Regions from separate parts of the Planctobacterium sp. AWH2_060 genome, predicted to be linked through region 2. Evidence: predicted binding sites of a transcription regulator. Region 2 holds the regulator's gene; the other holds the start of a gene.
The links. The regulator LexA, encoded in region 2, represses DNA repair genes until DNA is damaged. The targets are predictions, from matches to a motif close to TACTGTATNNNNATACAGTA.
Positions count from the first base shown of each region.

Region 1 (16,328 bases), 1.1 Mb from region 2:
TTCGACATGTTCAAATACGCCAAAGACGACGAATATCAGGTTCGTCCTAAGCCAGATACGGCAAAGGTGTTCCGTCATTCGAAAGTGGTCAGCGTGTACCATATTAAAAACGAAGCCGGAGACGTAACCCGACTGGTTTTGGAAGTGTATGGCAGTGGTCTTTGGAACCTTATGTATGGTTTGCTGGCAGTTGATGCCGATGGCAACACAGTGCGTAACCTGATTTACTACGATCAAAAAGAAACTCCTGGATTGGGTGGTGAGGTTCAGAACCCGGCTTGGAAGGCGCTTTGGGATGGTAAGAAGCTGTTTAAAGATGGTGACGTTGCTATTCAACTGAAGAAAAATGCCAGCGCCGATAATCCGCACACAGTGGATGCACTTTCAGGTGCAACTTTGACCTCCAACGGTGTTCAGGCGTCACTTGATTACTGGTTAAGTGATCGCGCGTTGGGTAACTTCCTGGCTAATAAGCCATGGCTTAAGTCATAAGGAGAGGCACAATGTCTAGCAATGCAAAAGAAATGAAAAAGGTATTGTTCGGGCCAATCCTGGACAGCAACCCAATTGCACTGCAAATCCTGGGTATTTGCTCAGCATTGGCAGTAACTACAAAACTGGAAACCGCACTGGTCATGTCAGCGGCACTGACCTTTGTAACGGCGTTTTCTAATTTATTTATCTCGTTAATTCGCAATCAAATCCCTTCCAGCGTGCGTATCATCATTCAGATGACCATTATCGCCTCACTGGTAATTCTGGTTGACCAGGTGTTAAAAGCCTATTCCTATGAAGTGTCAAAACAGCTCTCGGTATTCGTTGGACTGATTATCACCAACTGTATCGTTATGGGCCGTGCTGAGGCTTACGCTATGAAGAGTCCACCTACCATGAGCTTCCTCGATGGTATCGGTAACGGCTTGGGTTACTCATTTGTATTGATCGTTATTGGTACGATCAAAGAGCTGGGTGGTTTTGGTACGTTATTAGGATATGAGATCCTGCCACTGGTACAAAATGGTGGCTGGTATCAAGGTAATGGCCTGCTGATACTGCCGTTTAGTTCGTTCTTCCTGATTGGTGGCTTGATTTGGTTCATCCGTACCATTCGCCCGGAACAAGTAGAGCCTAAGGAGTAATTAAAGTGGAACATTATATTAGCTTGTTAGTGCGCTCAATTTTCCTTGAGAACATGGCACTTTTCTACTTTTTTGGTATGTGTACCTTTTTGGCGGTATCGAAAAAGGTCAAAACAGCAATGGGTCTGGGTGTTGCGGTAATCGTGGTACTGGGTATTTCAGTGCCGGTAAACCAATTGGTGTATTCAAACGTACTGGCTCCTGGTGCGCTTGAATGGGCCGGTTTCCCTGAGGCTGACCTGAGCTTTTTGAGCTTCCTGACCTTTATCGGTGTTATTGCTGCACTGGTTCAGATTCTGGAAATGACCTTAGATAAGTTTTTCCCGGCATTGTACAACGCACTGGGGATCTTCTTACCTTTGATCACGGTTAACTGTGCCATCTTTGGTGGTGTGGCCTTTGCTATCCAGAAAGAATACACCTTTACCGAAAGTATCTTTTTCGGTGTAGGTAGTGGCGCGGGCTGGGCGATTGCCATTGTCCTGTTAGCCGGTATTCGTGAAAAGCTGAAGTATGCAGACATGCCTGAAGGTGTTCGTGGCCTGGGGTCTGTATTTATTATTGCTGGTTTGATGGCGTTGGGCTTCCAGTCCTTCTCCGGTGTATCAATCTAAGCGGCGTCAGGAGAGGAATAAAAGATTATGAATCCAACTGATATTTACCTCGGTGTAGGTATGTTTATCGCTATCGTTTTAGCGCTGGTGTTTATCATCATGTTCGCTAAATCGAAGCTGGTTCCCACCGGCGATGTTAAAATTCTGATTAACGGTGATCCTGACAAAGCGATCACCGCATCACCAGGTGGCAAGTTACTTGGCGCACTGGCTGAAAATGGTATCTTTGTCAGCTCTGCTTGTGGTGGCGGTGGCTCTTGTGGTCAGTGTCGCGTTGATATCAAATCAGGTGGCGGTGAAATTCTGCCTACTGAGCTGGATCACATTACTAAGCGTGAAGCCCGTGAAGGTTGCCGTTTGTCCTGTCAGGTTGCTATTAAGCAAGACATGGATATCGAGTTGCCGGAAGAGATTTTTGGTATCAAGAAGTGGGATTGTGAAGTTATTTCTAACGACAACAAAGCCACTTTCATTAAAGAGCTTAAGCTGAAGATTCCAAACGGGGAGAGTGTACCTTTCCGTGCTGGTGGTTATATTCAGATTGAAGCACCTGCTCACCACGTTAAATACAAGGATTTCGATATTCCTGAAGAGTATCGTCCTGACTGGGAGCGTTTTGGTTTCTTCGACATCGAATCTAAAGTGGATGATGAAACCATCCGTGCTTACTCTATGGCTAACTATCCGGAAGAAGAAGGCATTATTATGTTGAACGTGCGTATCGCTACGCCGCCACCTAATAATTTGAGCCTGCCGGCCGGTAAGATGTCTTCTTACATCTGGAGTCTGAAAGAAGGTGACAAAGCCACTATTTCTGGTCCATTTGGTGAATTCTTTGCCAAAGAAACTCAGGCTGAAATGGTATTCGTGGGCGGTGGTGCAGGTATGGCGCCGATGCGCTCGCACATCTTTGATCAGCTGCGTCGTCTTAAATCAGATCGCAAGATTTCTTTCTGGTACGGTGCACGTTCACTGCGCGAAATGTTCTATGTAGAAGATTTCGATATGCTGCAAGAAGAAAATGAAAACTTCCAGTGGCATGTGGCCTTGTCTGATCCTCAGCCAGAAGATAACTGGGAAGGCTATACCGGCTTTATCCACCAGGTATTGTTAGAAAACTACCTGAAGGATCACCCAGCGCCGGAAGACTGTGAGTTCTATATGTGTGGACCACCTATGATGAACGCGGCGGTTATCAATATGCTCAAAGACCTGGGCGTAGAAGACGATAACATTATGCTGGATGACTTTGGCGGTTAATACCGTAAACATTTAAAAAAAGGGGCTAAGGCCCCTTTTTTAATAAGCCTTTTTTAGCAACGATTTGAAGTTTTCTAAATGAATATATTATCTCTTCGCGTCAATTTATTTGCCTTGTTGGTGGTCAGTCTGTTTTTGGTTGCAGGTTGCCAACAGCCTCCTGTGGAAGTGCACCTTTCTGGCCCGACGATGGGCACTACCTATAACATCAAGTATTGGTCAGAGATTGAAGTAAACAGCAGCAAGTTACAGGAACGCGTGGATGCCGAACTGGTGCACATCAATAAACTGATGTCTACCTACGACCCTGCTTCTGAGCTGTCGACTCTCAATCAAAGCAAAACCACTGAGCCTTACCCACTGTCGGCAGAAACTTTGTTGGTAATTGAAGAAGCATTGCGCATTGGTGAACTGAGCAATCAATACCTGGACATTACCGTTGGGCCATTGGTAAATCTCTGGGGGTTTGGACCTCAGGCCAGACCGGAAGTGATCCCTACTGATAACGATATTGAGTCCGCCCGAGCCAGAGTAGGCATTGATAAACTATCTGTAAGTGGCAATAGCTTAAGCCGTGCTCATCCGGATATGTACGTAGATTTGTCTACAGTGGCGAAAGGTTATGGCGTTGATCAGGTGGCGGAGATTGTCGAATCGTTTGGTATCGATAATTATCTGGTGGAGATTGGCGGCGAAATGCGCGTCGCTGGCGTAAAACAAAATGGTCAGGGCTGGCGCATTGCCATTGAAAAACCGGTGACCATGGAGCGGGCGATTCAGGAGATCATTACCGTTGGCAACAATGCCGTTGCCACTTCGGGAGATTATCGCAACTATTATGAAGAGGACGGTATTCGCTATTCTCATCTGATAGATCCAAAAACCGGAAAGCCTATCCAACATAATCTGGTCTCTGTTACTGTGGTGCATCCTTCCTGTTTAACCGCAGACGGATATTCCACCGCAATTGCAGTTATGGGTAAAGATGCAGGACTGGCTATGGCATTGGAAAATGATCTGGCGGTTTTGCTGATTACCCGAGAAAATGGCGAGTTTAAAGAGTATACTACGCCGGGTTTTGAATCATTTCTGAATAAAAAAGGGTAAGTACGCAGTGAGTACCTTTCTGTTAGCATTCGTGTTCTTTTTGATCGTCGTATCAGCAATGGCGATTGGCTATATTTTGCAAAATAAAACGATTTCCGGCTCCTGTGGGGGACTGGGTGCGTTGGGTATCGATAAGGCTTGTGATTGCCCTGAACCCTGTGATCGCAAAAAAGCCCGGATGGAAAGAGAAGAAGCCAGACAAAAGAAAATCGAAGAATGGCAAAACAATAAAATTGTTTAATAGCTTCCATCTTCAATAAATATTGGGCATCTGCTGATCAGATGCCTGATTTTTCTCTCTAAAGTAAAGTTTGATGCACGCCCTGCCATTTAAATTCCACTAATTACTGCAATTTAATTGTCACATTCCTTTACATAGCTGCTCTAAATTCAGACAATAAGCGCGTCTTAGTTGAACCCTACTCAACAATTTTTGAGCCCAGCCGTTAAGGTTAGGCGTAAGTACAATAAAAAATAAATTATAAAGGTTGCAATATGTGGTTTCAGAAGTCCATTAGTCAAAGACTGATCGCTATTTGTGTTTCGGGAATTGCTTGTTTGTTTTTGCTCTATGGAATTTGGCAAGTACAACAAGTGAAATCCAGCACGATTGAGCGTGTCAACAGCGATATTCAAAACATCGTATCCCAAAAAGCCACAGAAATTTCAGGTTTTTTTCAAGCGAAAGGGCAGGTGATCCACAGTGTTTTTGCAAACCCGCGATTATTGACATGGTTTGCCAATTATAATGAGCGTCAGAGTGACATTAGTGATGATTCAGATTATCAAATGATTAAGGGATTTTTTAAGTTCTTCTCCGACAATGATTCCGCTATTAAAAGTGTCTTCTTTGGCTCGGCTAATACCTTTGAGTACTTTGATAAGACCGGACGTTTAGATCATGATCCTGATTATTACACCAATAAACGCCCCTGGTGGCATGAAGCTATTGCCACAAATAGATTGTACGTTACAGATCCGGCAGTTGATATTCACGACGGTTCTATATCAACGACAATTAAAGCTGTTGTTAAACACCATGGAAAATTCATCGGAGTCGGCGGGATGGATATTCTGATTACCACAATAGGACAGGAGTTGCTGAGTAAAATAAAATACCAAGGTAAAGGCAATGCGTTTCTGGTGACTGATAAAGGGGTACTAGTATATTTTCCCGGCTTTAACGAGCGTTTTCCTCCCGGCTCAGACATGAGTAAAGTGGATAGCTACTTCAGTGATACTGAAGGATTTGCGCAACTAAAGAATATGCTGGCGCGTCAGAATAACGGTATCACCGAAGTATACTGGCAAGATGAACACTATAAAGTGATCTTCGACAAAGTTGCCGCTGAATACCCCTACGTTAACTGGAAATTGGGATTTATGGTGCCCGATAGCGTTGTTAACGGTCCGGTAAATAACGCTATGTGGCAAGTATCTGGTTTGATGTTTGTTATGCTGGCCATTATTGCCGTTATGGTGTTTATGATTGTTCGCCCCATGCTGAACCCGTTAAATACTATGGTTCATGCCATGAAGGATATCTCTCGCGGTGACGGAGACCTGACCAAACGCATCGACTTACAACGCGAAGATGAAATTGGTCAACTGGCCAGCGAATTCAATAGCTTTATGGATAAGATTCAGGCTCTGGTAAAACAGACCATGGATATTACTACCGAGGTTAACCGTACAACCAAGAGCGTTAGTGAGATCACGCAACACAACCTGGATTTGGTGAACAACGAAAAAACCGAAATCGAATCCGTGGCCAGTGCCAGTTATGAAATGGCCGAAACCAGTAAAGATGTGTCCCGCAATACCAGTGGCGCTATGGAAGTGGCGGATAACGTCAAAGCTGAGATGGACAAGGGCAGTGCCGTGGTTAAATCCGCTGTTGGCGATATCAACTCTCTATCTACCCAAATCGGTGAAGCGGCTAAAGTGGTCGCGGCTCTGGAAGCCGAAACTGATAAAATTGGCGAAGTACTGGATGTTATTTCTGCTATTACCGAACAAACTAACTTGTTGGCACTGAACGCGGCAATTGAAGCGGCCCGTGCTGGTGAAATGGGTCGCGGTTTCGCAGTAGTAGCCGACGAAGTAAGAACCCTGGCCAGTCGTACTCAGGAGTCTACCCGTCATATCCAGGAAATTATTGGTGCTTTGCAAACCACTGCCAAGCAAGCCAGCCAGGCAATGACCGCCAGTAATTCCCAGGCCGAGTCCGGTGTGCAACGAGTGGCAGATCTGCAAACCGTGTTAGACCAGGCCTTCTCCGGGGTAGAGCAAATTCAGCAGCAGATGCAGAGTATCGTAGCCGCGAATACGCAACAGTCCTACACCGCAGAAGAGATCGCCAGAAACGTCAGCCATATTACTGAACTGGCTGATGAAACTGTGATGGAAAGTAAGGACGTAGAGAAAAACATCTCTGATCTTAAACGCCTTGCCAGTAATCTGGATGATGTGCTGAAACAGTTTAAGGTTTAGGTTTGTAGGCCAGAATTTATTCCGACGCCGCAGCTAATCGCTCCTGCCGTTGTCCGAATAAATTCGAACCTTCTATGAGGACTCGATAGTCAAGCCCCTTTGTAAATTCTGTTTGCTAAGTACTACATAAGCCTGTATCTCATGGCTGATTGTTGTTCACTTAACGATAAAGTTGCTCAGGTAAACTGTGAAGTTATGTCCGAAAACTATAACAACCTTCTATCCGTTGCGGCCCTGCGGCCGCCAACCTAAAACTACTTGCGATATACGCCTGTTACCTGACGTGAAAGCCGCTTCTTCTACAAAAACGATTGAACCTGTTCATCAAGGTTCGACACACGTGACTTTCGACAACATTATCTTCTGACTAAAACCGTTATTCTTTTACCACTTAGTTACCGAATATAGCTCCTTCAGGCATCTCGCCGTACTCAAGGTATTTCCATAAACTCACCAGTAATTTTCTGGCAAGCGCCACAATACCGATGCGCCTCATACGCTTACCACCTTTGGCAAACCGTTCTTCAAACCATTGACTAAGCTTGCTGCCTGGTTGCCACCTGAGCCACATCCACGCCGCTTCTATCATGGTGGTTCTGATGCGTTTATTACCTGCTTTGCAGATACCTTGCTCACGCTGACTGTCGCCACTGTCATATGGCGTGGGCGTCAGCCCGGCACAGGCTCCCACTTCTCTGACATTGGAAAACTCCCGCCAACTGAAAAATTCCTGTACCATGACAAAACTAAACTGCAATCCCACGCCTTAGAGTTGCATCAACTGTCTCAGTTGCCTTGCCGCTTTTCCGCAGGCACTTTTGACCTGTTCGGCCTGCTCTTTTTCTACGGCTTTTACCTGCTCACTGACCACTTTATAGCGGTCATATTCCCGCCGAATTTCTTCGGTAGTGAATGGTCCCAGGTTATATCCAGCCGGGCTGGTGAACCGGGTCATTGATTCCAGCTCTGACATGGAGTCAATCCGAATACCAGCGAGTATCAGCAATGATTTAATGCGAGCGCTGTGACCACCACGCTCTTTAACCAGCCGTTGCCGATCACGGTGTAAACGCCTGGCATCTTCTTCCTCTACCGTGGGCACTCTGACCACGGAAAATGCTGTTTTATCGCCACTGTGATAGCGTATTCCAAGGCGCAGCAAGGCCTCCAAATCTATCCGGTCTGTTTTGACCCGCTTCTTCTTTCTGCTGACTTCGATACTGGCGGAATCCACCACCAGATTGTCAACTCCGCGGGCTTTCAGTGCTCTGTGAATCCAGAAACCATCTCGCCCGGCTTCATAACAACACTTGATCGTGCAGTCTGCTGAGGCATTAAGTTTTTCTTTTGCCAGACGGAGCTCCTGCTCCAGAGCAACCAAATCACCCGCATCGATGGTTTTGCTTCTGCATTTTGCTGTATTGTGGAAGCCAACCTTCCAGGTTTTATTCGCAAACTCTAAAGCCATATACAGAAGAGGATGTTTTGCGTTATCGTTTTGTTGAAGGACAGTGGTCATAGTTTTTCCTTTGCTTTGTCGTTAAAGAAAAGGTAGCTGATTTCTGTCCTTCATAGTTTCTACAAGGTAATTGCTGTTTATTTCAGTACCGCTGAATAGTTAAGATTTGTAGGTCGGAATTTATTCCGACGCTGCAGCTGATTGCCCCCGCGGTTGTTCGAATGAATTCGACAAACCCTACGCCTAAAAAGCGTATTAATTCCTTTAAGAATCCACTAGAATACTGTTCAAATAAACAGTGCTTTAGTGTGTTTTGCGTAAATTCATTCACATCGATATGGACTGCTTCTATGCTGCCGTGGAGATGCGAGACAATCCTGCGTTACGTGATATTCCGATTGCCATCGGAGGCAGCTCTGATCGCAGAGGTGTGATATCCACTTGCAACTATCCGGCGCGCAAATTTGGCGTGCGCTCGGCGATGGCCACCGCCCATGCCATGAAGCTGTGTCCGCATCTGACGCTGGTGCCGGGCCGCATGGATGTGTATGTAGAAGAATCCCGCAAAATCAAAGCCATATTTAAACGCTATACCGACATTATCGAACCATTGTCTTTGGACGAAGCCTTTTTAGATGTGTCTGAATCAACTCTGTTTGCTGGCAGCGCCACGCGCATCGCGCAAGATATTCGTCAGACGATTTTTACTGAAACCGGATTGACCGCCTCGGCCGGTGTTGCCCCCATTAAATTTGTAGCCAAAGTAGCCAGTGACGAGAATAAACCGGATGGAATGTGCGTAATTCCCCCGAACAAGCTACTGGAATTTGTCACCGGCTTACCCCTTAAAAAAATCCCCGGCGTGGGCAAAGTCACTCAAGAAAAACTCGCGTTACTGGGCCTGGAAACATGCGCCGACGTGCAAAACTATCCCAGGGAGCGATTGCTAAAACAATTTGGTAAGTTTGGTAAAATACTCTGGGATCGCTGTCATGCAGTGGATGAAAGAGCGCTCAGCACTCACCGTGAACGAAAATCCGTGGGTATCGAAACCACCCTGGCCCAGGATATTCACACTCAGCAGCAATGTCTGGAGATTATTCATAAGCTCTATCCCAAACTCATCAAAAGGCTTAAGAAAGTCAGTCCCAATCTCACTGTGCACAATCAGGGAATAAAACTGAAGTTCTCCGACTTTCAGCAAACCACCATGGATCAGCGCACGCAAATTGTATCGCTAAATACCTTCGAAGCTTTATTACCGCAAATCCTGGAAAGGCAGAACAAACGGGGAATTCGCCTGGTAGGACTACACGTTGCCATGCCTCATGAAGCCGATAGTCGGCAGTTGCCTTTGCAGTTTGAAAAAGGTGACGACTCAGAAGCGGAATCTTAACTGCACAATTAGGCGAAACAGTGGCTTTGGCTGTTTTGTCATTCGCTTGTGGCAAGGCGTTGAACCATGCAGAATATGCGCCTCAATTGCCTTATATCAGTTTGTGAAAACACAGATTGCTATCAACCCCTACGATAAGGAGTTTTTCCATGGCTTATCCAAAAATAATCGACATCAACAGTATTTCAGATGCGCTGGCACAGCAGTCCCAGTGGGATGCACTGATAGTGGTGGCTGCCAATGTTGCCTCGGTAACCGAGTCAAATATCCAGGCTGCGTTACAAAAACACCAGCAAATAGACGCCAGAATTGACTCAGAAGTCTTACTTTTCAACAGTGATGTAGTACCGGGCAAGCGTATTGTATTTGCACCAACCGGTGAGTTGTCACGTTACTACGATGATGTCAGACGCTTTTTTGATGCGGCTAATAAGGCAGCCAAACTGGCGGCATCTGCGGGCATTCGCAAACCTCTTATATGGTTAGAAGCGCCACAAGAACAAAGCTTTCAAAATGCCGTTGGCGCAGCTTATTTGGGATTCACTCAGGGTTTGTGGCAGCCCTTAGAAGCCCGCGAAGCACTGAGCGAAGAAGATATCGAACCCATTGGTGAGCTAGGCCTTATCAGCGGTAATAGCCAAACATCATCTCAGTGGTTAATGGCGGCTGAAGCAGGCAAACGAGTAGCCAGAGATTTATGTGGTACTGAGCCAGAGCGCATGGCCCCTCCGGGATTTGCAGATTACTGTGTGCAGGCCCTGGCCGACAGCGACGTAAAAGTCGAAGTCATTAGTGATCAGCGTCAGTTAGAAAAGGACTACCCGCTATTGTTTGCTGTCGCTCGTTGTTCAGAGTCGGTCGAACGTCATCAGGCCCGCGTAATCACCATGACCTATGAAGGTGAAGGTCCGATTGAGCACAGCCTGTACCTCGCAGGTAAGGGCATTACCTATGATACTGGCGGCGCAGATTTAAAAACCGGTGGACACATGGCGGGTATGAGTCGCGATAAAGGTGGTGCCGCCACCGTAGCGGGATTCATGAAAATGTTGGCGGAATTAAAGCCAAAAGGCATTAAAGTGGTGGCCGAGATCGGCGCAGTGCGCAATAGCATTGGCGCTGATGCGTTTGTGGCTGATGAAATCATTACCAGTCGCGCTGGTGTTCGGGTGCGTATTGGCAATACCGATGCTGAAGGACGCCTGGTACTGTGCGACGTGCTGACTCATTTAAAAGAGTTGGCAGCCGGAGATGATAAAGCGGAGTTCTTTTCAGTTGCGACGCTGACCGGTCACGCTGCGCGTGCTGTTGGACCCTACACAGCGCTGGTAGAAAACGGCGTTGCCAGAGCCGTCAACAGTGCCCAGCAGTTATCTGTGGCAGGTGACTTGTGGGCAGATCCAGCCGAAGTATCTCGTTCTCGCAGAGAAGATTTTGATTTCGTTAAACCTCGCACTAAAGCGGATGATATTTTATCCTCTAACAATGCGGCCTCTGCAGTGACGGCCCGTGGGCATCAATTCCCCATGGCGTTTTTGCAGCTGGCTTCTGGACTGAACGATACACAATACGCCTATACTCACGTGGACATTGCCGGAAGTGGCGTAGAAGGCGGTGACTGGCAACATGGCAAACCCACTGCCGCCGGCCTGATGATGTTAGCCGGACGCTATTTAAAATAAGCATTTAAGGGGGCCAATGCCCCCAATATTAAGGACAACAATGCAATTCCCTCCCATAGTTTGGTTATTAGCTGCGATAGCGGCATTGAGTACCACATCTGGCACTCTAATGGTACTGGTGGCCGGTATATTTGGCGCTCAGGTGGCTCCTGCGCAACAATACGCAACATTGCCTCTGGCTTTGATGATTCTGGGGACGGCCTTTTCAGTATCACCCATTGCATTGTTAATGCGCAGGATAGGGCGCAAGAAGGTGTTCCTGATGGCGGCCATCATGGGCGTTTCAGCCAGCTTAGTGGCCGCTAATGCTGTGCAGAAAGCCTCCTTTATGCAGTTTTGCCTGGCCTCTGCCATGTTGGGCTGTGCTATTGCCGGGTTTCAGCAAATCCGCTTTGCGGCGATAGAATGGGTAAGCCTGGAGCGGGTGCCTAAGGTGGTGTCGCTGGTATTATTGGGCGGACTGGTCGCCGCCATTCTGGGACCGGAATTATCGGTGCTGGGACAGGGCTTGACGCCGGGCAGTTTTCAGGGAACTTTCTATTTGTTGGCCAGTATTCAGGCCGGTTGCTTTATCTTGTTCTTGTTTTATCAACCGAAGAAAACCGAAGAGCTCAGCGAAGAGAGAGCGCAAGAAGCCCTGCCTCCCAGTAAAAGACGCTTTTTGCGCAATCCCGGATTTGTGGTGGCGGTTTTGTCTGCCAGTCTGGGCTATGGCCTGATGGCGTTTATCATGACGGCAACGCCAGTACACATGCATGTTTTTGAACACCACAGTTTGGCAGAGACTAAGGTAGTGATTCAGAGCCATATTGTGGCGATGTTTTTGCCCTCGTTTTTTAGTGGCTGGCTAATTGGCAAAATTGGCGAGCTTAAGTTGATCCTCACCGGTATCGCAATCTTTTTGCTCTGTATCATTGCGGGCTTTTTTGCCGCCGGTTACTGGCACTTTTGGATCACATTAGTGTTACTGGGTATTGCCTGGAATTTCCTGTTTACTGCGGGTACCAGCTTGTTACCGAAAGCTTATAAACCCGAAGAACGCTTTCAGGCACAGGCATTAAACGATGGTGTTATGTTTGCCATTCAGGCAGCTGCTTCATTATCGGCAGGCGCAGTGCTGTATTTTCTGGGGTGGCAGGCCATGATGCTGTCCTGTATCCCGATTTTGATATTACTATTATGGGTATTGCGTTGGTGGCACCTGGATGTTCAGGAAAACCTGGATAAACAGGCTCAGACCCATCACACAACCCTGATTTCTGAAAAAGAGTAATTTATGAGTAATTCCCCTACAGATAACAAAAGCCTGCTACCAGGCTTATACCGCCATTACAAAGGTAATGACTATCAGGTAATTGATACTGCCATCCATTCTGAGGACGAAACCCTTTACGTGGTATACCGTCCGCTCTACGGCGAAGGCAAGTTGTGGATACGGCCATTTGATATGTTTACCGAAACAGTACAAGTAGAGGGCAAAGAGACCCCACGATTCGCCTATGTTGGTCCAATGGAGGAAAGTGCCTGATGAACTCATTTGATTTATTTGGTATCGCTACCTTAACTTTGCCTGAAAACTGGCAGCAACACGACTCTGACATAAAGCTGGATAGCTCTTTAAACTTTGGTAGTCAGGTACCGGAAATCGTATTGGTTAACCAGAGCAACGACACCGGCAGCCTGTCTATTAAAAGCTACCAGTTTGACGTTAAAGACCAGCAGCAACAGCAGCATTTATTAAACAGCGTCTACACCAAAGGTGAACAACAAGAAATCGCTGAAAACGTCTATTGCGACATGGAAGAATTGCGTGGCGAAGAAGATGGCGAAGAGGTGGTCGTCACTCGCTGGCGAGTGTCTTCGATTAAAAATGCTGACAAGTTTGTGCTGATGACATTTAGCTTTAGTGTCGCATTGTCTGACCTTAATAACGAAGCCGTTAGCCAGGATATCGCCAGTATTGAAAGCGCTATTAAGCAGGCGGTTTGGTGAGAATCTGCTTTTAGTGAATATATTCGTCTGTCGGTCACTTTCAAAGATAAGCTGGCAGGCGTTTTGAAAGCCCCCGGATTTTGAACTGACAAACCGGGGGAAATACTTTGGGAGGCCCCAGAGTAAATAGCTATGAAATTACATTTGAACCGTTCCAGAACGGCGACGGAACAAAACTGAAGACATCAACAGTAAGACAGTCATATAGCCAAACGATCCACCAGAACTCCTGCTACTGTCATTAACTACATTATTGTTTCCTGAAGAAGCTGTAGACTGGGCACTGACTGCAATGCTGATAGCGCCAGATACACTGCCACCGGCGGTGTCGGTTACAGTAATCGTAAAATCAAAGTCTCCTACTGTTGCTGCGGTCCCGCTCAGCATCCCTGCTTCACTCAGAGTGAAGTCTTCATGCAAACCTTCGGCGCTGAAGCTGATTGCATCGCCTGTATCCAAATCATCAAATAATTCAGCCAGGTCATGACTAATCTCATCGCCTTGAGTTACAGAGATAGAGGGGAGTGTGGCGCCGCTGACCAAAAATGGCACGTCATTTACGTTAACCACTTCTATGGAAAATGGTCCTAATTGATCGCTGTTGTTGCTGTCCTGACTGCGAATGACGATGCCTTCGTAAACACCTACATCGTCATTGCCTGGTTGTCCGCTGATGCTGCCATCTTGCTCTGAAAATTCTGCCCACTGCGGTACATTTTCAGCACTGAAGTTCACCGCTTCAACATTTCCGGGGTAGTCCAGCTCAGGGGTAAATTGATATTGTTGATCTTGCAATACCGATGCGTCTGGCGTACCTCGCAATACCGGCGTTACGTCGGAGATAAGGGGACGGGTATCTTCGCCATCCAGCAATCCGTCATTATCTGAATCCGGGTTTTGCGGAAAGGTACCAGCGGTATATTCCTGCAGGTTGCTTAGTCCATCATTGTCCGGGTCTTCATTGGCGTCCGGAGTCAGTGGCAGCAAATCATTCGCCACTTCAAAGCCGTCGGGCATTTGGTCGGCATCGGAGTCCGCATTTAAGGGGGCTGTACCATGTTCTATTTCATCACCGTCATTTAGTTCATCGGTATCGGTGTCCGGGTTATTTGGATCCGTCTGGTGAATATCCGCTTCATCTTCATCTGACAAGCCATCACCATCACTGTCCATACCGGATTTATAAAGTCTGAAGATATTGGTGGCACCATAAAGATTGCCTTCACCTTCTGTCACGACGGTTTCGATTTCCTGACCAGCAAGCGTAGCCCGCAGAACTGAGCGTCTCTGGGTGAGCAGCACATGATCATCGCCATCCTGAATAAGCCCGGCAGGTCGAATTGCGGGCATGAATTGCCCGACATAGTCACCCGTTGTGACGTTGTATTCCATAACACTGTCACTGCGCTCAGAAGTGATTAACATGCGATCACCGTCGAACAGAATCGAACGCGGTGCATCCATGCCGTTGTTTCCTGGTGGAATAAACACCTCAGCCGCTTTGGTTTGTAAATGAATGCGAATTACGTTGTCTGAGTCATAGCCAGGTGCATAGAGATAATCGCCGTGGATTGCAATGCCTGAATCAACCCCCAGAATCAGGCCACCGCCGGATTCCAGCAACACATCTTCTATCTGCCAGGTTTCAGGATCAATTTTAACAATGCGGTTCTGACCATAGCTGGCAACGTAGAGCTTTCTGTCAGCATCAAATTCGGCTGCCAGAGGGGTAGACATGAATTCGCCATTGTCATTGTTCAACACTACCTGCGGGTCGTTTAGATTGGCTGGATCCCAGATGACCAGGCTGGCATTTACCGAGCGAAGTCATGGTGTGATGCTGGTGCGTGTTCAGGACGCTAATGGCAGAACCTTGCACACCATTGCCGAGCCGGAAGCCTGGGTGCTATCGCCGGTCTGGTCTCCTGACGAACAGCAAATTGCCGTGGCCGTGGTTAAAGGTGAACAGTGTCAGGTATTGGTGATCACTTTAAGCAGCCTGTTACGGGAAATGAAAACCCCGTGCAGTATGCCTAATACTTCCCCCTTTTTGGATTGGAGCGACGATGGTAAGCAACTGGCATTTGTCGGAAAGAACAGTGAAGAGGATGCCGGGTATCACATCTACAGTTTAAATCTCAGTAGTCAGCAAATAACCCAACTCACCAGATCCGATAACAATACCTTGTTTGATACCCGCCCGCGTTTTTCCCCGGATGGAACTAAAATCGGTTTTATTCGCGGAATAGATGCCGTCAGAAATATCTACATTCAAGACATTGCTCCTGATGCTAAAGCGCAAGCCATCACGCACCACAAGGCCTATTCGCAAAGTTTTGTATGGCTCAAAGACGGTCGTTCAATCATTTATGATGGCAATCCAAAAGGGGATCGCAATCTGTGGTTATGGCGGGAAGGTGTTGATGATAATATCAACTTGGGGGCGCGAAACAGCCAAAATCCATCCATCACCACTGACAACAGCCAACTGGCATTTCAGGAAGTGAACTATCAGGCTAACCTGCTGGCAATTGATCCGACAGATCATTCCTCAGCAATGATTGTCAGCTCTCCCAAATACGACAATCACCCGGCGCTGTCACCAGATGGACAGCTATTGGCTTATAACAGCAATCGCTTTGGCAGGGATGAAATCTGGTTGTACAACTTTGACACAAAGTCAGATCAGAGGTTGCTGGGCATGGACGACGAACACCTGGTTTCGCCTCATTGGTCTGCCGATCAGACGCGGGTGCTGGTGAGTAGCTTTGGCGAAAAGGGCTATTTTTGTTATGAATACGATTTGCAACTGGCGGTGGTTACCCGGATTTCGCCACAGGGATTCAGTATCACTCAGTGCAGTTACGATAAAAGCGGCGCGATTCTGGCGCTCACCCGTGGCGAGCAATCGGGCTTGCTGGTGCGGATAATTGATAATAAAGCCGAACTGCTGAACCAAGAGCTTCGAATTAGCCGGGCAATGGCATTTGATAAACACTCGCTGATATTGTCGCTGGCTGATAAGGATGGTCTGTTTCGCTATGATGTCAGGGACAACAGTATTGCTGACATACTAGCCGATTTTCCCCGTCACAACAGTGGCTCCTGGACCTTAAGTGAAAGCCACCTCTATTACATTAATGCCCGACAGCACAATCAAATTTGGCGTCTTAATCCAGAGACTCA
Region 1 covers NZ_JBSWTG010000001.1:4,810,088-4,826,415, forward strand. The annotation lists gene ACXAD8_RS20765 (Na(+)-translocating NADH-quinone reductase subunit C) at 1-492, shown strand, start outside; gene ACXAD8_RS20770 (NADH:ubiquinone reductase (Na(+)-transporting) subunit D) at 504-1,139, shown strand; gene nqrE (NADH:ubiquinone reductase (Na(+)-transporting) subunit E) at 1,145-1,753, shown strand; gene nqrF (NADH:ubiquinone reductase (Na(+)-transporting) subunit F) at 1,781-3,013, shown strand; gene ACXAD8_RS20785 (FAD:protein FMN transferase) at 3,092-4,120, shown strand; gene nqrM ((Na+)-NQR maturation NqrM) at 4,128-4,361, shown strand; gene ACXAD8_RS20795 (methyl-accepting chemotaxis protein) at 4,616-6,613, shown strand; gene ACXAD8_RS20800 (transposase) at 7,005-7,370, opposite strand; gene ACXAD8_RS20805 (transposase) at 7,380-8,132, opposite strand; gene dinB (DNA polymerase IV) at 8,386-9,468, shown strand; gene ACXAD8_RS20815 (M17 family metallopeptidase) at 9,618-11,150, shown strand; gene ACXAD8_RS20820 (MFS transporter) at 11,191-12,423, shown strand; gene ACXAD8_RS20825 (DUF1653 domain-containing protein) at 12,427-12,678, shown strand; gene ACXAD8_RS20830 (hypothetical protein) at 12,678-13,142, shown strand; gene ACXAD8_RS20835 (putative Ig domain-containing protein) at 13,281-14,879, opposite strand; gene ACXAD8_RS20840 (TolB family protein) at 14,941-16,328, shown strand, end outside.
Region 1: the regulator LexA is predicted to act here: its motif matches at 8,354-8,373, upstream of dinB (DNA polymerase IV).

Region 2 (16,328 bases):
CGTTTTTGCCTTCCGGCTAATGAACAAACCTGTGACGACTCGCCTTTATCAATGCCATGTTCGGATACTTCAGCCTTTAAACAATTGATTAAATCCAGCCAGGGAGTTACTCCCTCTGCCAAATCTGACAATTTGTGCTCCTGCAACCTCTCACAAAGTGATTCAAACTGCAGAAAGACGTTTTCCAACGAGGGATGAGTAAAAAAGGATAAGATGCCAGTGCACAACATGATCTGGGCGTTTAAGCCATCACAGCCAACCTCAAAACACTCCTCACTCAATACCTGCAACGCTTCCCTGCATCGCTGCAGGGGCAAAGTCCATGGCGCAACAAAGGCATAGTGCAAATAACTAATTTCGACGCGCTGTGAGACCGGTATGTTGAATTTGCTAGCCAGGGATTGAGCCACTTCCATAAAGGCATAGGCCGATTCATATTGCTCAAACTGCATACACAGCAGCAGCGCATGTTGCGCATAGAATTGCGCCGCATAGCTTGAATTCCCTTCTGCCAGCGATAACCTGACAGCCACCGACACTACTTGCATCAATTCCCGGGTTCCCAATTGCTCTGCAGATATAATCAAGCCAGACAATAGCTGACTGTGCAATAAGCAAGCTTGCTCCTCAATGTCAGGCTGGTGCAGGATATCAACAATAGCGGAATTGGGATAAAGAGACTCACATGCCAGGTAATCTTCATAGCCATCAGCCACATTATACTGAATCGCCAGTTGCTTGAGTTTATCGCTTGCGGTGGCGCAAGCTTGCTGATGCCGACCTTGTTTCTGGTGACAACAAACCTGCCAGACAAGACTTCTGAGTTTATCATTGTCCCTCAACTCTGATTCCGGTAGCGATGACAAAAGGGTTTCAACTTTTGCAAATTCGTTATTCTTCAGTAGTATCTCGATGGCTCCTTGGTACAAATCGAAACACAGGGCGTATTGCCGCTTCCAAAGCCCGCTATTAATAGCCCTCAATCCCTGTTGAAAATAAGGTAACGCTTGCTCCTGACCCAGATCTTTTCTTGCCTCAACCGCTGCAAGATAACAATAATTTGCCAGTTCGATAGGTTCCATTAGTTGCTCATCCAGGGCACTTTCTGGCAGAAAGTCTATCCATGACAATATGTTGTCTCGTAACCATTGTTCAGATTTGATATTGAGGTGGGCCTTGCTAAGTAAAAGCTGCGCCTGCTGCTCACTGCAGTCTGTGGCCAATTGTCGCGCAGACATCTGAATTTTGAAATGAGCGAACTGGTAGCTGTTCTCACCATCATCAGACTCTTTTTGAGTCCAGATGCCATTGTTCACCAACCCTTCGGCAAAAGTGGCAAACGCCTTTTTGCTCATTGCGCTGAGTGAAATCAGGATCTCAGCGTCGATTTGCTTGTCGAAAAAAGAAGAAAGTTTTAGTAATAATTGCTGTTCTTCTGACCAACCAGACAATCCGGTCACCGCGATGTCGGCAACATTTTCCGTAATATGCGAAGCCCTTATTTTATCTGGCTGCCAGTGCCATATACCGGTTTCACCCTCATGAATAGCGCCTTCATCAACCAACTGCTGGAGAAAAACTTTAATGAAGTAGGGATTACCCCCTGTTTTTTGGAACACGATATCCGCCAGTTCAGTGAGGCTGAAATTGGTTTCCCAAAAAGTGTCCTCAACCAGATTTTGCGCTGCGAAAGGAGGTAAAGGCGCAACAGTAAGGCAACAGCTGTTAGCATCAACTCCTTGTTGTTGAATTAACGCTTTGTGCTGTGTCGCTCTGCTAACAAACAATATTGCTAGTCCTGTGTTTCCTTGGGATAACAAATCAGCTTTCAGAACGTCTTCGCTAAATTGATCTAACCACTGCGCATCTTCAAACACCAGTAGTAAACCGGGGAGCACTTCTGAGATACACAATAAAAGTTCTGTCAGCTGTTGTTTTTCTGGCTGAGCAGTGGGCGCTAAAGATGATTCAGACTCCTGCTCCATAATCATCTGCAAGGCAGGTATCACAGCTCGCAACTGTTGCCCGGTGACTTCAGGCAAGCTTGAAAGCTTAATGCGCAACAAGCTAAGACGTTCATCGCCAAGCAATAATAGCTTTTCCAGTATGTCCTGGATTATCCGGATTATGGTTGAGTCTTGCGCAGAACTGGTAACCCGTTCGGCCGCCACCTGTCCATGTATTCCTGGTGACTCAGTGGCCTGCGCTGCAAACTCTTTTACCAAGGCAGACTTACCAACACCGGCATCGCCACAAATCAAAGCACAGCTGAGCTGCTCCCCTTTACACGCTGAGCCATACCACTCAGATAGTGTATTAAGCTCTTCTTCCCTGCCGTACAGAAACTGGGGAAATAACAGCGTTTTACTCTTGTGGGACCTGGCGATAGCAAAAGGAGCTATGGTCTGGTGTTGCTGCCATTGCTCCAGGCAATGGTTGAGGTCGGCCAATAAGGTTTCTGAATCTGGATAGCGGCTTTCAGGCGCTTTATTAAGCAGCTTATTGATAATACTCAAAATAGCTTCTGGGACGGAAAACACTTTGCCGGGGTCATATTCCACCGGTTTTGCAATGTGGGCGTGGATAAGGGTTAACGGATCCGAGAACTGGAAGGGATATTGCTCCAGAAAGATGCGATAAAGCAAGGCGCCTGCCGAATACAGGTCGGAATAGACATCGGGAAGTCGCTCCGTGCGTCCGGTAATTTCCGGTGACACAGTTAACAAATTGGCATTATTTTTCAGGTCTTCAAGAACTTTATTGTCTGGCGCATCAGGCGATAACAGGTGCCAGCTGCTAATGGTCTGTACCAATAAAGACTGCTGTTGTACAACCAGGGTATCAGGATCCAGATAACCACAAATCAGCGCTTGATTATGCAACTCTGATAGCAGCTGTGCCAGACTGATACTCAGTCGCAATTTATCTTCAATACTAAGGTTTTGTTCGCTGAGAAATTGCTCAAAACACTGACTGTTGCTGGTACATGGGTAAAGTGCAAAAGCATTGCCTTCCTCCGTGAAGCTTCGCTCCGGCAATATCAGAGTGGCGATATTAGCGTATGCTTGAGAAGTTACTTCAGCTTCAATGATCTTTTGGCCAGTCGTGTTAGGGCCAGATGCCTGTTTCACCCAGAAGTGATTTTGTTTCTTATCCCTGACCTTAAAAAGCGTCAGTTCACCACTGACTGATTTAATTTCATCCAGCTGTTCAAGCTCTGTTAACACCGTGGTTTCCTCTGCTCCCTGTAAATATGAATTAAAGAACACTCCCGAGTTTCCTGCAACATCTCTGGCAACGACTCAACGATGGCAAGTTATAATTCGCTGAGCGTCCACAATGTTTAACTTCGTTATTGACGATAGACACGAAAATAAAAATGAGCGCCCAACAATACCCCTCGTGCTAATAAAAAAATCATAAAGCTCTGCCATAAGACTGCAGCACTTAACATGTTTTGGTGTAACAATTGCCACGCAATTGCCAAAAAGACACTGATGATCATGGTCAACAACATCGGCCTGGCTCTGGTCATTCCCACATATAAGCCATCCAACAAAAAGCTCCAATGAGCTATTAGCGGCAGTATGACGATGTAACTTTTGAAAGCCTGAATATTGCTGATTACAGAATCAATATTAGTCAGCAATAGCGATATGTCATAAAAAAAGAACCAGAAAACAGCGCTGTAACCCAATGCAAACAGACTGGAAATCAATAAACTAACCTGAGTCCATAACTTTACTTTGTCCCGCTGCTGCTTTCCGATGGCCTCCCCAAACAGGGCTTCCGCAGCATAAGCAACGCCATCAAGCCCCAAGGCTATCAGCACAAAAAACTGCATTAACAATGCATTGGTAGCGGCAGTCAATTCACCTAATTGCAGTCCCATAAAGGTGAAAACCGCCAGATATAGTTGCAAGAAAATATTGCGCAGAAATACGTCGCGATTCAGTGACAGAAACTGCTTTATTTTGCTACGACAAACCCGCAAATGTTTGCGCCATTGCGGCAGTACCTTGCGCACCAACAACAGTGATAACAATAACGCCAGACATTCACTGAATACAGTGGCCAGTGCGACCCCGATGGTGTCTAGTGACAGGCCCAAAGCTAACAGCAGACTGAGACCAATGTTGGTCAGGTTGGCAATCAGTTGCAGCCACATGACTTTAGCATGCTGCTTGCGCCCTAATAACCAGCCCATTAATACCAGATTAGTCAACGACACTGGCGCTGCAAGAATACGAATAAAGAAATATTCTGCGGCGACCTCAACAACCTGCTCATTACTTCCGGAGAAATAAACACCCAACTGAAAAAGTGCCGGACTGCACAACCAAATCAACAGACCTATAACAACAGACAACAAAATCCCGTTAACCAGGATAGCCACGGATTCATCGTTGTTATCTCGTCCCGCGGCCTGTGCACTCAATCCCGTGGCCGACATCCGCAAAAAGCCGCAAACCCAGATTAATTGCGTGATGATAATACCGCCTAAAGCAACACCTGCTAAATACTGAGTACCGGGTAAATGACCAATAATTGCGGTATCCACCAGACCTACCAGGGGCGTAAAGATGTTGCTGATGATCATGGGTACCGCCAGCACGGTGAAATAACGTATTGCGTTGTAAAAAGTCAAACTGTTACTCTTGTTGTCCCAAAGGTGAATAGAAAGGTCAGACAGCAAATGACATTGAAATTAAAGATAGTGACTTTATTGATGTGTGCTTTTCATTGGGTCAGTTTATCCGCCAATGAAAGTGCCACAATTTTGCTGTACCACCACGTCAGTAATGATACCCCACCTTCGACAACAATTTCGCCTGAAAAGTTTGCCGAGCACATGGCGTATTTACAGCAAAATCATACTGTTATCACATTGGATAAGTTAGTTGAAAGCATAAAGAGTCGCGAACCGCTGCCGGATAATGCCGTTGCCATCACCTTTGACGATGGTTTTCGCAATATCAAAGAAAACGCCCATCCAATTTTGCAAGAATATGGTTTCCCCTACACCATTTTTATCAATCCATCAGAAGTGGGGGTGGGACCCAGTCACCTGGATTGGTCTGAGCTAAAACAATTGTCAAAAGAAGGCGTCTTAATTGCCAATCATTATTGGGATCATCGACACCTGTTGCAAAATGCCAGGCAACCAGACTGGCTGGCACAAACCAAACAACACATTCTGGATACCGAAGCTGCCATAACAAAGCACATTGGCAGTAGTCCCGGATTCCTGGCCTACCCCTTTGGTGAATTCAATGCAGCCGTTAAGGCGTTGTTAAAAGAACTGGATATCGTTGGCTTTGCGCAACATTCCGGGGCCGCAGGTTTTGTTAGTGATCTACAAGAGATCCCGAGATTTCCCGCCGCGGGGATCTACAGCAATCTGGCCACGCTAAAGACCAAACTCAAATCACTAGCGATGCCGGTGCTGTCATCGTCCATTGCTGATCCTGTGTTTTACACTCCACCAGCACTGGAATACCAATTGGAAATTAACACCTCGGATTTCAATAAGGCGTTATTTACCTGTTATTTTAACGGTGAAAAAATTGCGACGAGCTGGCAAGACAATCGAGTCTCCGTCAGCGCAGGAAAGACACTCAAACCTGGCCGCTCCAGAGTTAACTGCACTGCGCCCAGTAAACAGCATCGCGGCAGCTATTACTGGCACTCTCAGCCTTGGTTTATTGCCACCCCAGAAGGTAAGTGGCTGGATTAACGGTTAGCTTGATAATTAGCGATAATCACTGGCATATCAGTAAGTATCTGCTGAGCATCACTGATCGCTAGTTGTCCTGGTTTGTGGTCGGGCTTAAAGCGCCCCACAACATGACCATCGGGATTAACTATGACCATTGAAGCACTGTGATCTACCAGATAATCTGGCTTGTCAGTACTTTCTGCAATCGCATAGGCCATGCCCATACTGCGGATAAATGGAAAAAGCTGTTTGTGTTCTGCGGTAGCGGCATAAAATTCCGGATTAAAAAACTCAATATATTCTTTGAGTCTGGCCACATCGTCTCGACCTGGATCCACCGAGACAAATAACACTCTGACCGGTGGTTCTGTACTCATGGCGCTTAGTTGCGGATAGATGCCCTTGAGTTCCGCCAACGTTGTTGGGCAGATATCCGGACACCAGGTATATCCCACAAACACCAAAGTCCACTGATCCTTAAACCAGGCTGGTGTAATGCTGGTACCGTCATGAGCCGACAGTTCGCCATCGTGCAGCAATCTGGGTGCAGGATACATCTGGGCATGCATCGGCTCCGACGTCGCAGGTGGAGCGATATTTATCGCCAACCAAACGCCAGCCACTAAAGCGACGGCGGCGACACTACCTAACAGCAAATTTTGTTTCATAAGACAAACTTGAAGTAATGGTCCACTAATAAAATGACAAACAACAGCATCAGGTGCAGGATTGAAAACTTAAAGGTATTCATTGCTGTTTCTTCGTTGGCGGCGTATTTCAGTTTCCAGGCATACACCAAAAAAGCCACATTGAGCAGCGTGGCACCAATCAAATAAATCAATCCCGTCATCCCCACCAGATACGGCATCAGGCATATCAGGCCAAGCAAGACGGTATATCCCAACACTGACGTTTTGGTAAACTCAACGCCATGAGTTACCGGCAGCATGGGGATTTCCGCTTTGGCGTAATCTTTTTCGCGATGTATTGCCAGCGCCCAAAAATGAGGCGGAGTCCAGGTAAAGACAATCAACACTAACAGCAGAGCGTTACCGTGAATTTCCCCGGTCATTGAGGTCCAACCCAACAAAGGCGGTGCCGCGCCTGCAAGACCACCAATCACGATATTTTGTGGTGTGGCACGCTTCAGATACATAGTGTAAATACAGGCATAACCCACCAGACTGGCAAATGTGAGTACCGCCGTCAGGCGATTAACAAAAACCTCCAGAATGGCATAACCAATGACACACAACAGCAGTGCAAATATCAGCGCTTTTTGCGGTGTGACCTTTCCTTTGGGAACCGGTCGGTTATAAGTACGAGCCATCTTGGCGTCAATCTTACGGTCTACTACGTGATTAATCACTGCAGCAGATGAAGACAGCATACCAATACCTATCAGGCCAGCAACTAGCGGCTGAATCGGCAAAGCCCCCTCTACCGCAAGACACATTCCTACGAGTGCAGTAAGTAGCAACAACAAAACCACTTTCGGTTTTGTCATTTCATAATAATCTCGCCAGCCTGCACTATTCCAGGTATTGGCAGGTGCGCCATTTTTAGCAACTTTTTCCATAGTTTCAGGTCTTTCTGTAAAGTGTGTAATTTAATAAGATCAATACCAGCAGCAACAATGCGGCCACCGCATTGTGGGCCACAGCCACTGCGATGGGTAAACTGAATACCACGTTAGAAACGCCTAAGCCTACTTGCAGACCAAGTACTGAAATCATTAAAACCGATTGGTTTTTAATACGGTCAGAAATAGCAGAGGTATACAGTCGCAAGCCTAACCAGCACAAATAAATAAAGGTCACCAAAGCGCCAAATCGATGCACTATATGCATGGTCATACGCTCATCATATGGGTGAGCACCGAATTCGTAATTGTCGGCTTCCGGTACACTAAAAGCACCAGAAAAATTTAATTTCTCGTACCAGGCGCCTTCACAAATCGGTAGCTCAGTGCAGGCTAATGCCGCATAGTTTGCAGAAGTCCACCCGCCAAGAGCAATCTGAATCACCAATATAAGTAAACCAATAATGGCATATTTGCCAAAACGCCGTACCCGCGGATCGCCACCGGGAATGCGAAAGGGTTTTAATCTTAAGTGCAAAAGAAACAACAAAGACAAGATGGTGAAACCGCCCAGTAAATGGCCCATAACCACCACAGGTAACAGATTCAGCGTAACAGTCCACATCCCTAGTGCACCCTGAAGAATCACCAGCACCAGGATCAGAAGAGGAAGCTTAAGTGGAACATGCTGACGACGGTTTTTAATGGCCAGAGCGGCAATAATCAGAATTAACAAGCCGAGTGTGGCGGCGAAATAGCGATGCACCATTTCAATCCAGGCTTTACGTGCTTCCAGCGGTCTGTCCGGAAAAGCTGTCTCAGCTTTGGCAATGGCATCATCCGTTTTGGGGACCACTATATGCCCATAACAGCCAGGCCAATCGGGGCAACCCAAGCCAGAATCAGTTAATCTGGTATAAGCCCCAAGCACAATGACCACCAGGGCGAGAAAAATACTAACTTTAACGAGATTTCTCATAAATTTGGCTCTACCCGATCCGGGAAAGCTTTAGCAGTTTTCTCAAATCGGCAAGTATATCGCGGCTTTTTAATACCGCTTGTTGTTGTTCGGTGCTAAGAGGGTAACGAAGAATTACATTTCCCAGCGTATCTGCAATAAAAATACCACTAACCGATTGCTTTTTAAACACCTTATCCAAATAGTCAGATTCCGCCTTTATCAATACAAAATGACTCTCGTCGGCAAGAGACTGAACTGCGGCAGCATCACTATCTGGCAGATGCAGTACAGTAGGTACAATGCGATCTTGTTCCTTTCCGGCGGCAATCCACACCTGATTGAGACTGTAGATGGCGTTTTTGCAGGTCTCATCACAAGCCGAAGGTAAAACATACATAAGACGCCAGGTTGGTTCCTCACCGCGTAACAGCTCTGGCATTTCAATAACTGGGCTAAGTAGCTCGCCTTTATTGGTGGCACTTTTATTAAACCAGTCTCCCTGCAGCGCAAACCAGGCTAAAACTACCGGCAGTAAAAATACTAAGACAAATATTATTAAGGTATTGCGATTATTAGTTTTATTGTTGTCGCTCATCGTTCCACTTTTTCCTTAAGGCCAGGATAAATACCAGAATGCAGGCAATTGCCAACAACAGCCACTGCACTGCATATGCAATATGTTTCTCAGGAGACAAGGTGACAGGATTATAATTGTTCTCCAAAGCATATTGTTGTGTTTGTTCAACATACCCCATAACGGGCACTAAATCACGCTCCAGCCACTGGCTCATTAAACTTATTTCCGGTTGCTGGATAAGGGCAGGCCAACTGATTTGCTCAGCAGCCTGTCGGGTCAGTTGGTTCAGACCCGGCATATAAAGTACTACCTGGACATCTTCCAGCATGGAAGGTAATTCTACTTCAGGCAGTGAACGCCTGAAGTCATTGTCTTTATGCCAGCCAAAGTTTACCAATAAATAGCCCGCCTCGGTGCTTACAGGGGCAATAATTTCATAGCCAACACGTCCCTCTAGCACCCTGTTATCCCAATAAAAAAGATGTTCTATATCAACCCTGCCAGAAATCAAAACTCGTTTAAAAGCCTGTTCACTATCATCTGACAAGGCTTCTTTCAAATTGCCATAAACCAACTGCCCCGCCGCAACATCTTGCTTTGCCAACTCACTTTTTTCTTGCGCTCTACCGTACTGCCACAAGCTTAATTTCAATAAGATGACAACGGCCACAAAAGTGATTATGGTAGGGACTATCGGTAACTTTCTCATCAAATATACACAGGCAATTGAGGTTCTGAATGACGGTTAAAATTATAGTAGCGCTGCTCTTACTTTTTATGATTTACAATTTGTTCAGAGCGATGATGATAATGTTAAAGAATGAACCTGGGCAAGGTTCCATGACCAAATTTATTGGGCGTCGTGTAATGACTTCCGCGGTGATTATTATTTTACTGATTCTCGCAGTGGCGACGGGGATAATTACACCTAATCCCCGTCCCTACTGAGTTTTTAAAGAATATAAACAAATACAAATAAGCACACCCAGACAACATCAACGAAGTGCCAATACCAACTGGTGGCCTGGAATGCGAACTGGTTGTCTGGGCTAAAGTGTCCCTTCATCACCCGTCCAAACATAATGATCAGCATTAGGGTACCCAGGGTTACGTGCAAACCGTGGAAACCGGTGAGCATAAAGAATGTATTCCCGTAAATGCCGGAATCCAGCTTTAACCCCATGTCCTGATAAGCGTGAATATATTCCACCACTTGCAGGTACAAGAAAGTACAACCTAATAAGATAGTGATGCCAAGGAACAATTTCAGTTTTGCTCGCTCCCCTTTTTCTAATGCGACATGTGCAATGTGAGCCGTTACCGAGGACACTAATAAAATAATGGTGTTGTACAGAGGCAGACCGGTCCAGGGCATAGCTTCGGTGGTAGTGCCTCCTGGTGTTTCCACCAATGGCCAGATAGCTTCAAATGTTGGCCATAAAACTTCGTTGGTCATGGCATTGTTGGAAGAGCCCCCCAACCATGGCACGGCAATCACTCTGGCGTAAAACAGGGCACCAAAGAAAGCGAAAAAGAACATAACCTCAGAAAAGATAAACCAGGACATGCCTTGTCGGTATGAACGTCCAAGTTGAGCACTGTGCATACCGGACATAGATTCATCTATCTGGTTTTTAAACCAACCCACCAGCATAAACAGTAAAATTACAAAGCCCGCCAACAAAACCATTCCGGCATTGCCATCGGTGCCATTTTTCATTTCTATAACGAGATTACCAGCCCCAAATGCCATCAGAAATAGCGCAACAGCGCCAACAAACGGCCATGGACTTTGGTCGGGAACATAGTATTTTTCGTATTGTTGTTCACTCATTTTCTTCTCCTTTTAACCGCGATTCATGGCAATTTCTTGCACATCCCCGGTTACGTCATACAAAGTATATTGCACTGTAAAAAAGTTAATGTGCTCCGGTAATTCGGGATCCACATAAAACCGCATCGGCATCACAGTTTCAGCACCAGACTTGAGCGGTTGCTGTTCAAAACAAAAACATTCTGTTTTATTCAGGTAAATCGCTGCTGTTCCCGGAGATACTGAAGGAACAGCCTGACCAACAATATCCCGCTTAGTAGGATTTTTGGCGTAAAAGTCCACCTGATGCATTTCGCCAGGATGCACTTCTACGCGCCGAGTTTGCGTCTCAAATTGCCACGGCATACCCGTGTTTGTTCGGGTGATAAACTCCACGGTAATCAACCGGCTCTTATCCACTTCAATGTTGGCATACACAGCAGCTTCATTAGAGGTTTTGCCATTAATACCTGTGATTGCACAAAATACGTCGTATAAAGGCACCAGGGCAAAACCAAAGCCAAACATACCGAAAACAACGACCACCAACTTAATGACGACCTTGTTATTTTCTTTCTGCCGCGAATTACTCATGATTTCGAATTACTTAACCACTGGCGGTGTTTCAAAGGTGTGATACGGAGCCGGGCTCGGCACCTCCCACTCCAATCCTTCTGCACCATCCCAAACCTGTGCTGAAACAGGCTCGCCTTGCTTGCGGCAAGCCTTAATCAACAGCGCCAGGAAGATCAGTTGCGATAGACCAAAGGCAAAGCCTCCCAAGCTGATCCACTTGTTAAAATCGGCGAACTGCAAGGCATAATCCGGGATACGTCTGGGCATACCCGCCAGACCGACGAAATGCATAGGGAAAAACAACACATTGACTGACACCAGTGAACACCAGAAATGTAGCTTGGCCAGTGTGATGTCGTACATCTTGCCCGTCCACTTAGGCAACCAGTAATAGGTAGCCGCCATGATGGAGAACACGGCACCGGTAACTAGCACGTAATGGAAGTGAGCCACGACAAAGTAAGTATCATGGTACTGGAAATCCACCGGTGTAATCGCCAGCATCAAGCCTGATAAGCCCCCAATGGTAAATAACACGATGAAAGCCAGGGAGAACATCATGGGAATTTCAAAGCTGATTGCACCGCGCCACATCGTCGCCACCCAGTTAAATACTTTCACCCCGGTGGGCACCGATATCAGCATAGTGGCAAACATGAAGAACAGCTCCGCCCCCACTGGCATACCGGTGGTAAACATATGGTGAGCCCAGACGATAAATGACAACAAGGCAATGGACGCCGTGGCATATACCATGGAGGAATAACCAAACAATTTTTTACGGGAGAAGGTGGGAACAATCTGAGAGATAATGCCAAAGGCTGGCAAGATCATGATATACACCTCAGGGTGACCAAAGAACCAGAAAATGTGCTGGAACATCACCGGATCACCGCCACCAGCAGCGTCAAAGAAGCTGGTTCCAAAGAATTTGTCGGTGAGAACCATTGTCACCGCGCCAGCTAATACCGGCATAACAGCTATCAGCAGGAATGCGGTAATCAGCCAGGTCCAGACGAACAGTGGCATTTTCATCAGAGTCATACCTGGTGCGCGCATATTCAATATGGTTACGATAACGTTAATCGCACCCATGATTGAGCTGGCACCCATGATGTGCACTGAAAATACAAACAAAGCCGTTGTATCGTTACTGTAAGTGGTAGACAGAGGCGCATAGAAAGTCCAACCAAACGCGGGACCGCCACCTTCCATAAATAAGGACATTAACAGGATCAAGAAGGCAAAAGGCAAGATCCAGAAACTCCAGTTGTTCATTCTGGGTAACGCCATATCCGGCGCACCAATCATCAGTGGTACCATCCAGTTTGCCAGACCAGTAAACGCTGGCATAACGGCACCAAATACCATGATCAACCCATGGACAGTGGTCATCTGATTAAAAAAGTTAGGGTCAACAATTTGTAGTCCAGGCTGAAACAGCTCCGCCCGAATAACCATTGCCATGGCGCCGCCTATCAAAAACATGATGAAGGCAAACCAGAGATACAAAGTACCTATATCTTTGTGGTTAGTAGTGTATAACCAGCGCTTAATACCAGTAGGTTTATGATCGTGATGATCATGGTGCTCGTCGTGATGGATATCATTAGTCACTGTACTCATCTCAACTCCCCTTATTGTCCGTTTAATACAGCGTTAACATCTTTGGCTTGCACCAATTCACCTGTATCGTTACCCCAGGCGTTTCGCTCGTAAGTTATTACAGCGGCTAACTCTTTCATGGAAAGCTGCTTGCCATAAGCTTGCATGGCCGTTCCGGAAACACCGTTAACCACGACCTCAATGTGTTTTTGCATATCGTTAATGGCGATATCACTGCCCTTCAGTCCCGGGAATACGCCCGGTAAACCTTCACCATTAGGCATGTGGCAAGCGGCACACGTGGTGTTGTAAACGCGCTCACCGACACTCATGAGTTCGTCCATATCCATGTTCATAGCCAGTAATTTTTGCTCTTCTTCTTTGGCTATGCGCTGCTGCTCTTCTTGCTCAGCAATCCAGGCCGCGTAATCTGCTGGCTCTTTGGCAATTACCACAACCGGCATAAAGCCGTGATCCTTACCACATAACTCAGCACACTGACCGCGATAGATACCTGGCTTTTCAACTCTTGCCCAGGCTTCGTTGATAAATCCTGGGTTGGCATCTTTTTTAACGGCAAAATCCGGTACCCACCAGGAGTGGATAACATCATCCGAGGTGATCAGAAAACGGACTTTTTGATTGGTAGGAATGACCAGAGGGCGATCCACTTCCAGCAGATAGTTAATATTCTTTTCTAACTTGTTATTGATTTGCTCGGGTTGAGTAGCCATCACAGAATAATACTCAACCTCGTTATCCATGTACTTGTAATGCCACTTCCACTGAGAACCGGTTACCAAAACGGTGACATCAGGTGAAGACACATCTTCCATAGCAATCAGGGTTTTGGTGGCGGGAATAGCCATTCCGATTAGAATAATGAAGGGCACGACGGTCCAGGCGATTTCCACTTTAACACTTTCATGAAATGTTGCCGGTGTAACCCCTCTGGATTTTCTGTGGAAAATCGTGGCCCATAACATGGCACCAAATACAATCACACCAATGACCACACAAATCCAGAAAATGGTCATGTGTAAGTCATATACCTGTTGGCTGATATCTGTGACACCAGTGCGCAGATTTAACTGATATTGATCAGGTTTGGGATCTGACGCTGCGAAACTAGTGAAACTCACTAAAAACGCCATCACGCCCCAAATTCCAGTAAACAATTTACCCACCTGTGTGTTCCTCCTTCATTACCCGTTGTTTTGTTGTTGGTCATTTTTACAACAACGGTGCCGCACAAAAGTTACAGCATTGAAACATATATGTTATTACTATGTTAAAATCTGAATGATATGTAAACAAATTTCGAAGATCAAAAACAATTGAGAGACACTAAATGATGTTTTTTTCATCATCTATAGCGTCAAAAATAGACCGAAATCTTAAAAAGGGAAATAAATAAGCTGTTTTTAAAGCTAACTTTTAACGGGAACAACCAACTAGCAGGCCGTTAAAGATACAAAAAAGCCCATTTATCAATGGGCTAGAAGAGAGTGAGAAATAGTGAAATATTTTTGTTGGCAAGAAAAGTTTGCTACATCCAGGCGTTATTTCGGATAATTCCTACTGCTATACCTTCAATATTTAAGGGTTGAGATTTTAGATCGACCTTAATTGGTGCAAAATCAGGATTCTCGGCATGTAACAATACCTGAGAGCCGCTCTTTTCAAAACGCTTAACGGTAACATCCTCTTCCACTCTGGCCACCACAACCTGACCATTACGGGCCTGATTAGTGCGATGAACCGCCAGTAAATCGCCATCCATAATTCCAATGTCTTTCATGCTCTCGCCGTCCACCCGCAACAAATAATGGGCTTCAGGTTGAAACATGCCAGCGGCTACCTGATAGTGACTTTCTATGTGCTCTTGCGCCAGGATGGGTTCACCAGCCGCGACTTTACCAATTAATGGCAGACCTAATTCCGGCTCAGGTTCATCAACAGGTCCGGTAAGGCGAATACCACGAGAGGTGCCCGCTAAAATTTCAATCACCCCTTTTCTGGCCAGCGCCTTTAGGTGCTCTTCGGCGGCATTAACTGATTTAAAGCCAAGCTCACGTGCTATTTCGGCTCGGGTGGGCGGCATACCCGTGTCGGAGATTGTCTCTTTTATCAGGTTCAACACCTGCTCTTGTCGTAACGTAAGTGGACGCATATCTAACCTGTTTTTACGTACAGTTTAACTGGGAGTATATACAGTTACCGGATAATCTCAATAAAAAATCCGCAATTTCAGTTAAGTCCGCTGAAATTCGCTTACACAGATCACTAAGCCAAACAGAAAAGGTCATGCTATGATCGCAATAATTTGAATCTGAATTTAAGCACCATGGCCTGGTATCAAAATCTATTTTTTAATTTAGTAAAATACCCGACTCGCTGGCTGGTAAAAACCAGTAATATTCCTACAGATATCGAGGGCGAATTAGGTATCGATAAAACTCGTCCTATCATTTATCTGTTAAAAACTAATTCAGTCACTGACCGCGTTGCCCTGGAGTTGTCTACCAAAATGCTGGGCTTACCGGCTCCCGATCAACACCTGGAAATTGCTGGTGACAAAATTAGCAACTGTTTGTTTTTGCAGGAACCTGAATCTCTATTCTCAAAAAAATCAAAACACACAGACATCAACAAAAGTTTTACCCGCCTTTTTGAACTGCACCGAGATGATGAAAACCTGGATTTACAAATCGTTCCCGTGTCTATCTTCTGGGGACGCGCACCAGGTAAAGAAAGTCGCGGTTGGGCAGACCTGTTCACCTTCAAGGCCTCGCCAAACTGGTTGCGAAAGTTTTTTATTGTGTTGTTTTTAGGGCGAGATAACTTTGTCTATTACAGTTCCGCGGTTTCCAGCCAAAAAATGGCCACCACCGTAGGCTCAGATTCTGAAATCGCTCATAAGTTGATCCGACTGGCCCGCACCCACTTTTATCGTCGGCAGCAAAGTATGAACGGTCCAATGTTAATGGACCGACACCAGCTTTTTAACAGCATTCTGGCTGCGCCATCCGTTAAAAAAGCCATGGCACAGGAAGCTAAGAACTCTCCGCAACAGTTGCACAAAGCACGAATCAAAGCGAAAAGTTACATCGAAGAAATTGCCGCCGATTACCGGGAAGGCGTGATCCGCCTGGGCGATCGCTTATTGGGCCGGGTCTGGAACAAGATATATAACGGTATTGAAGTTAAAAATGCCGATAAAGTGCGGGAACTGGCGCAAAATGGTCACGAAATCATCTATGTTCCCTGTCATCGCAGTCATATGGATTACCTGCTGCTGACCTACGTAATTTACCACGAAGGACTGGTGACACCGCACATTGCCGCGGGTATTAACCTCAACTTCTGGCCCATCGGTGGTTTATTCCGACGCGGCGGTGCTTTCTTTATTCGCCGCTCATTCGCTGGTAATAAACTCTATACTGCGGTATTCCGCGAATACCTGGAGCAATTATTTAACAAGGGTTATTCCGT
Region 2 covers NZ_JBSWTG010000001.1:3,665,970-3,682,297, reverse strand. The annotation lists gene ACXAD8_RS15750 (response regulator) at 1-3,269, opposite strand, end outside; gene ACXAD8_RS15745 (MATE family efflux transporter) at 3,353-4,648, opposite strand; gene ACXAD8_RS15740 (polysaccharide deacetylase family protein) at 4,697-5,737, shown strand; gene ACXAD8_RS15735 (SCO family protein) at 5,734-6,387, opposite strand; gene cyoE (heme o synthase) at 6,384-7,298, opposite strand; gene ACXAD8_RS15725 (COX15/CtaA family protein) at 7,303-8,280, opposite strand; gene ACXAD8_RS15720 (hypothetical protein) at 8,291-8,857, opposite strand; gene ACXAD8_RS15715 (SURF1 family protein) at 8,841-9,548, opposite strand; gene ACXAD8_RS15710 (DUF2909 domain-containing protein) at 9,578-9,787, shown strand; gene ACXAD8_RS15705 (cytochrome c oxidase subunit 3) at 9,792-10,673, opposite strand; gene ACXAD8_RS15700 (cytochrome c oxidase assembly protein) at 10,686-11,246, opposite strand; gene ctaD (cytochrome c oxidase subunit I) at 11,256-12,854, opposite strand; gene coxB (cytochrome c oxidase subunit II) at 12,866-13,987, opposite strand; gene lexA (transcriptional repressor LexA) at 14,383-15,006, opposite strand; gene plsB (glycerol-3-phosphate 1-O-acyltransferase PlsB) at 15,181-16,328, shown strand, end outside.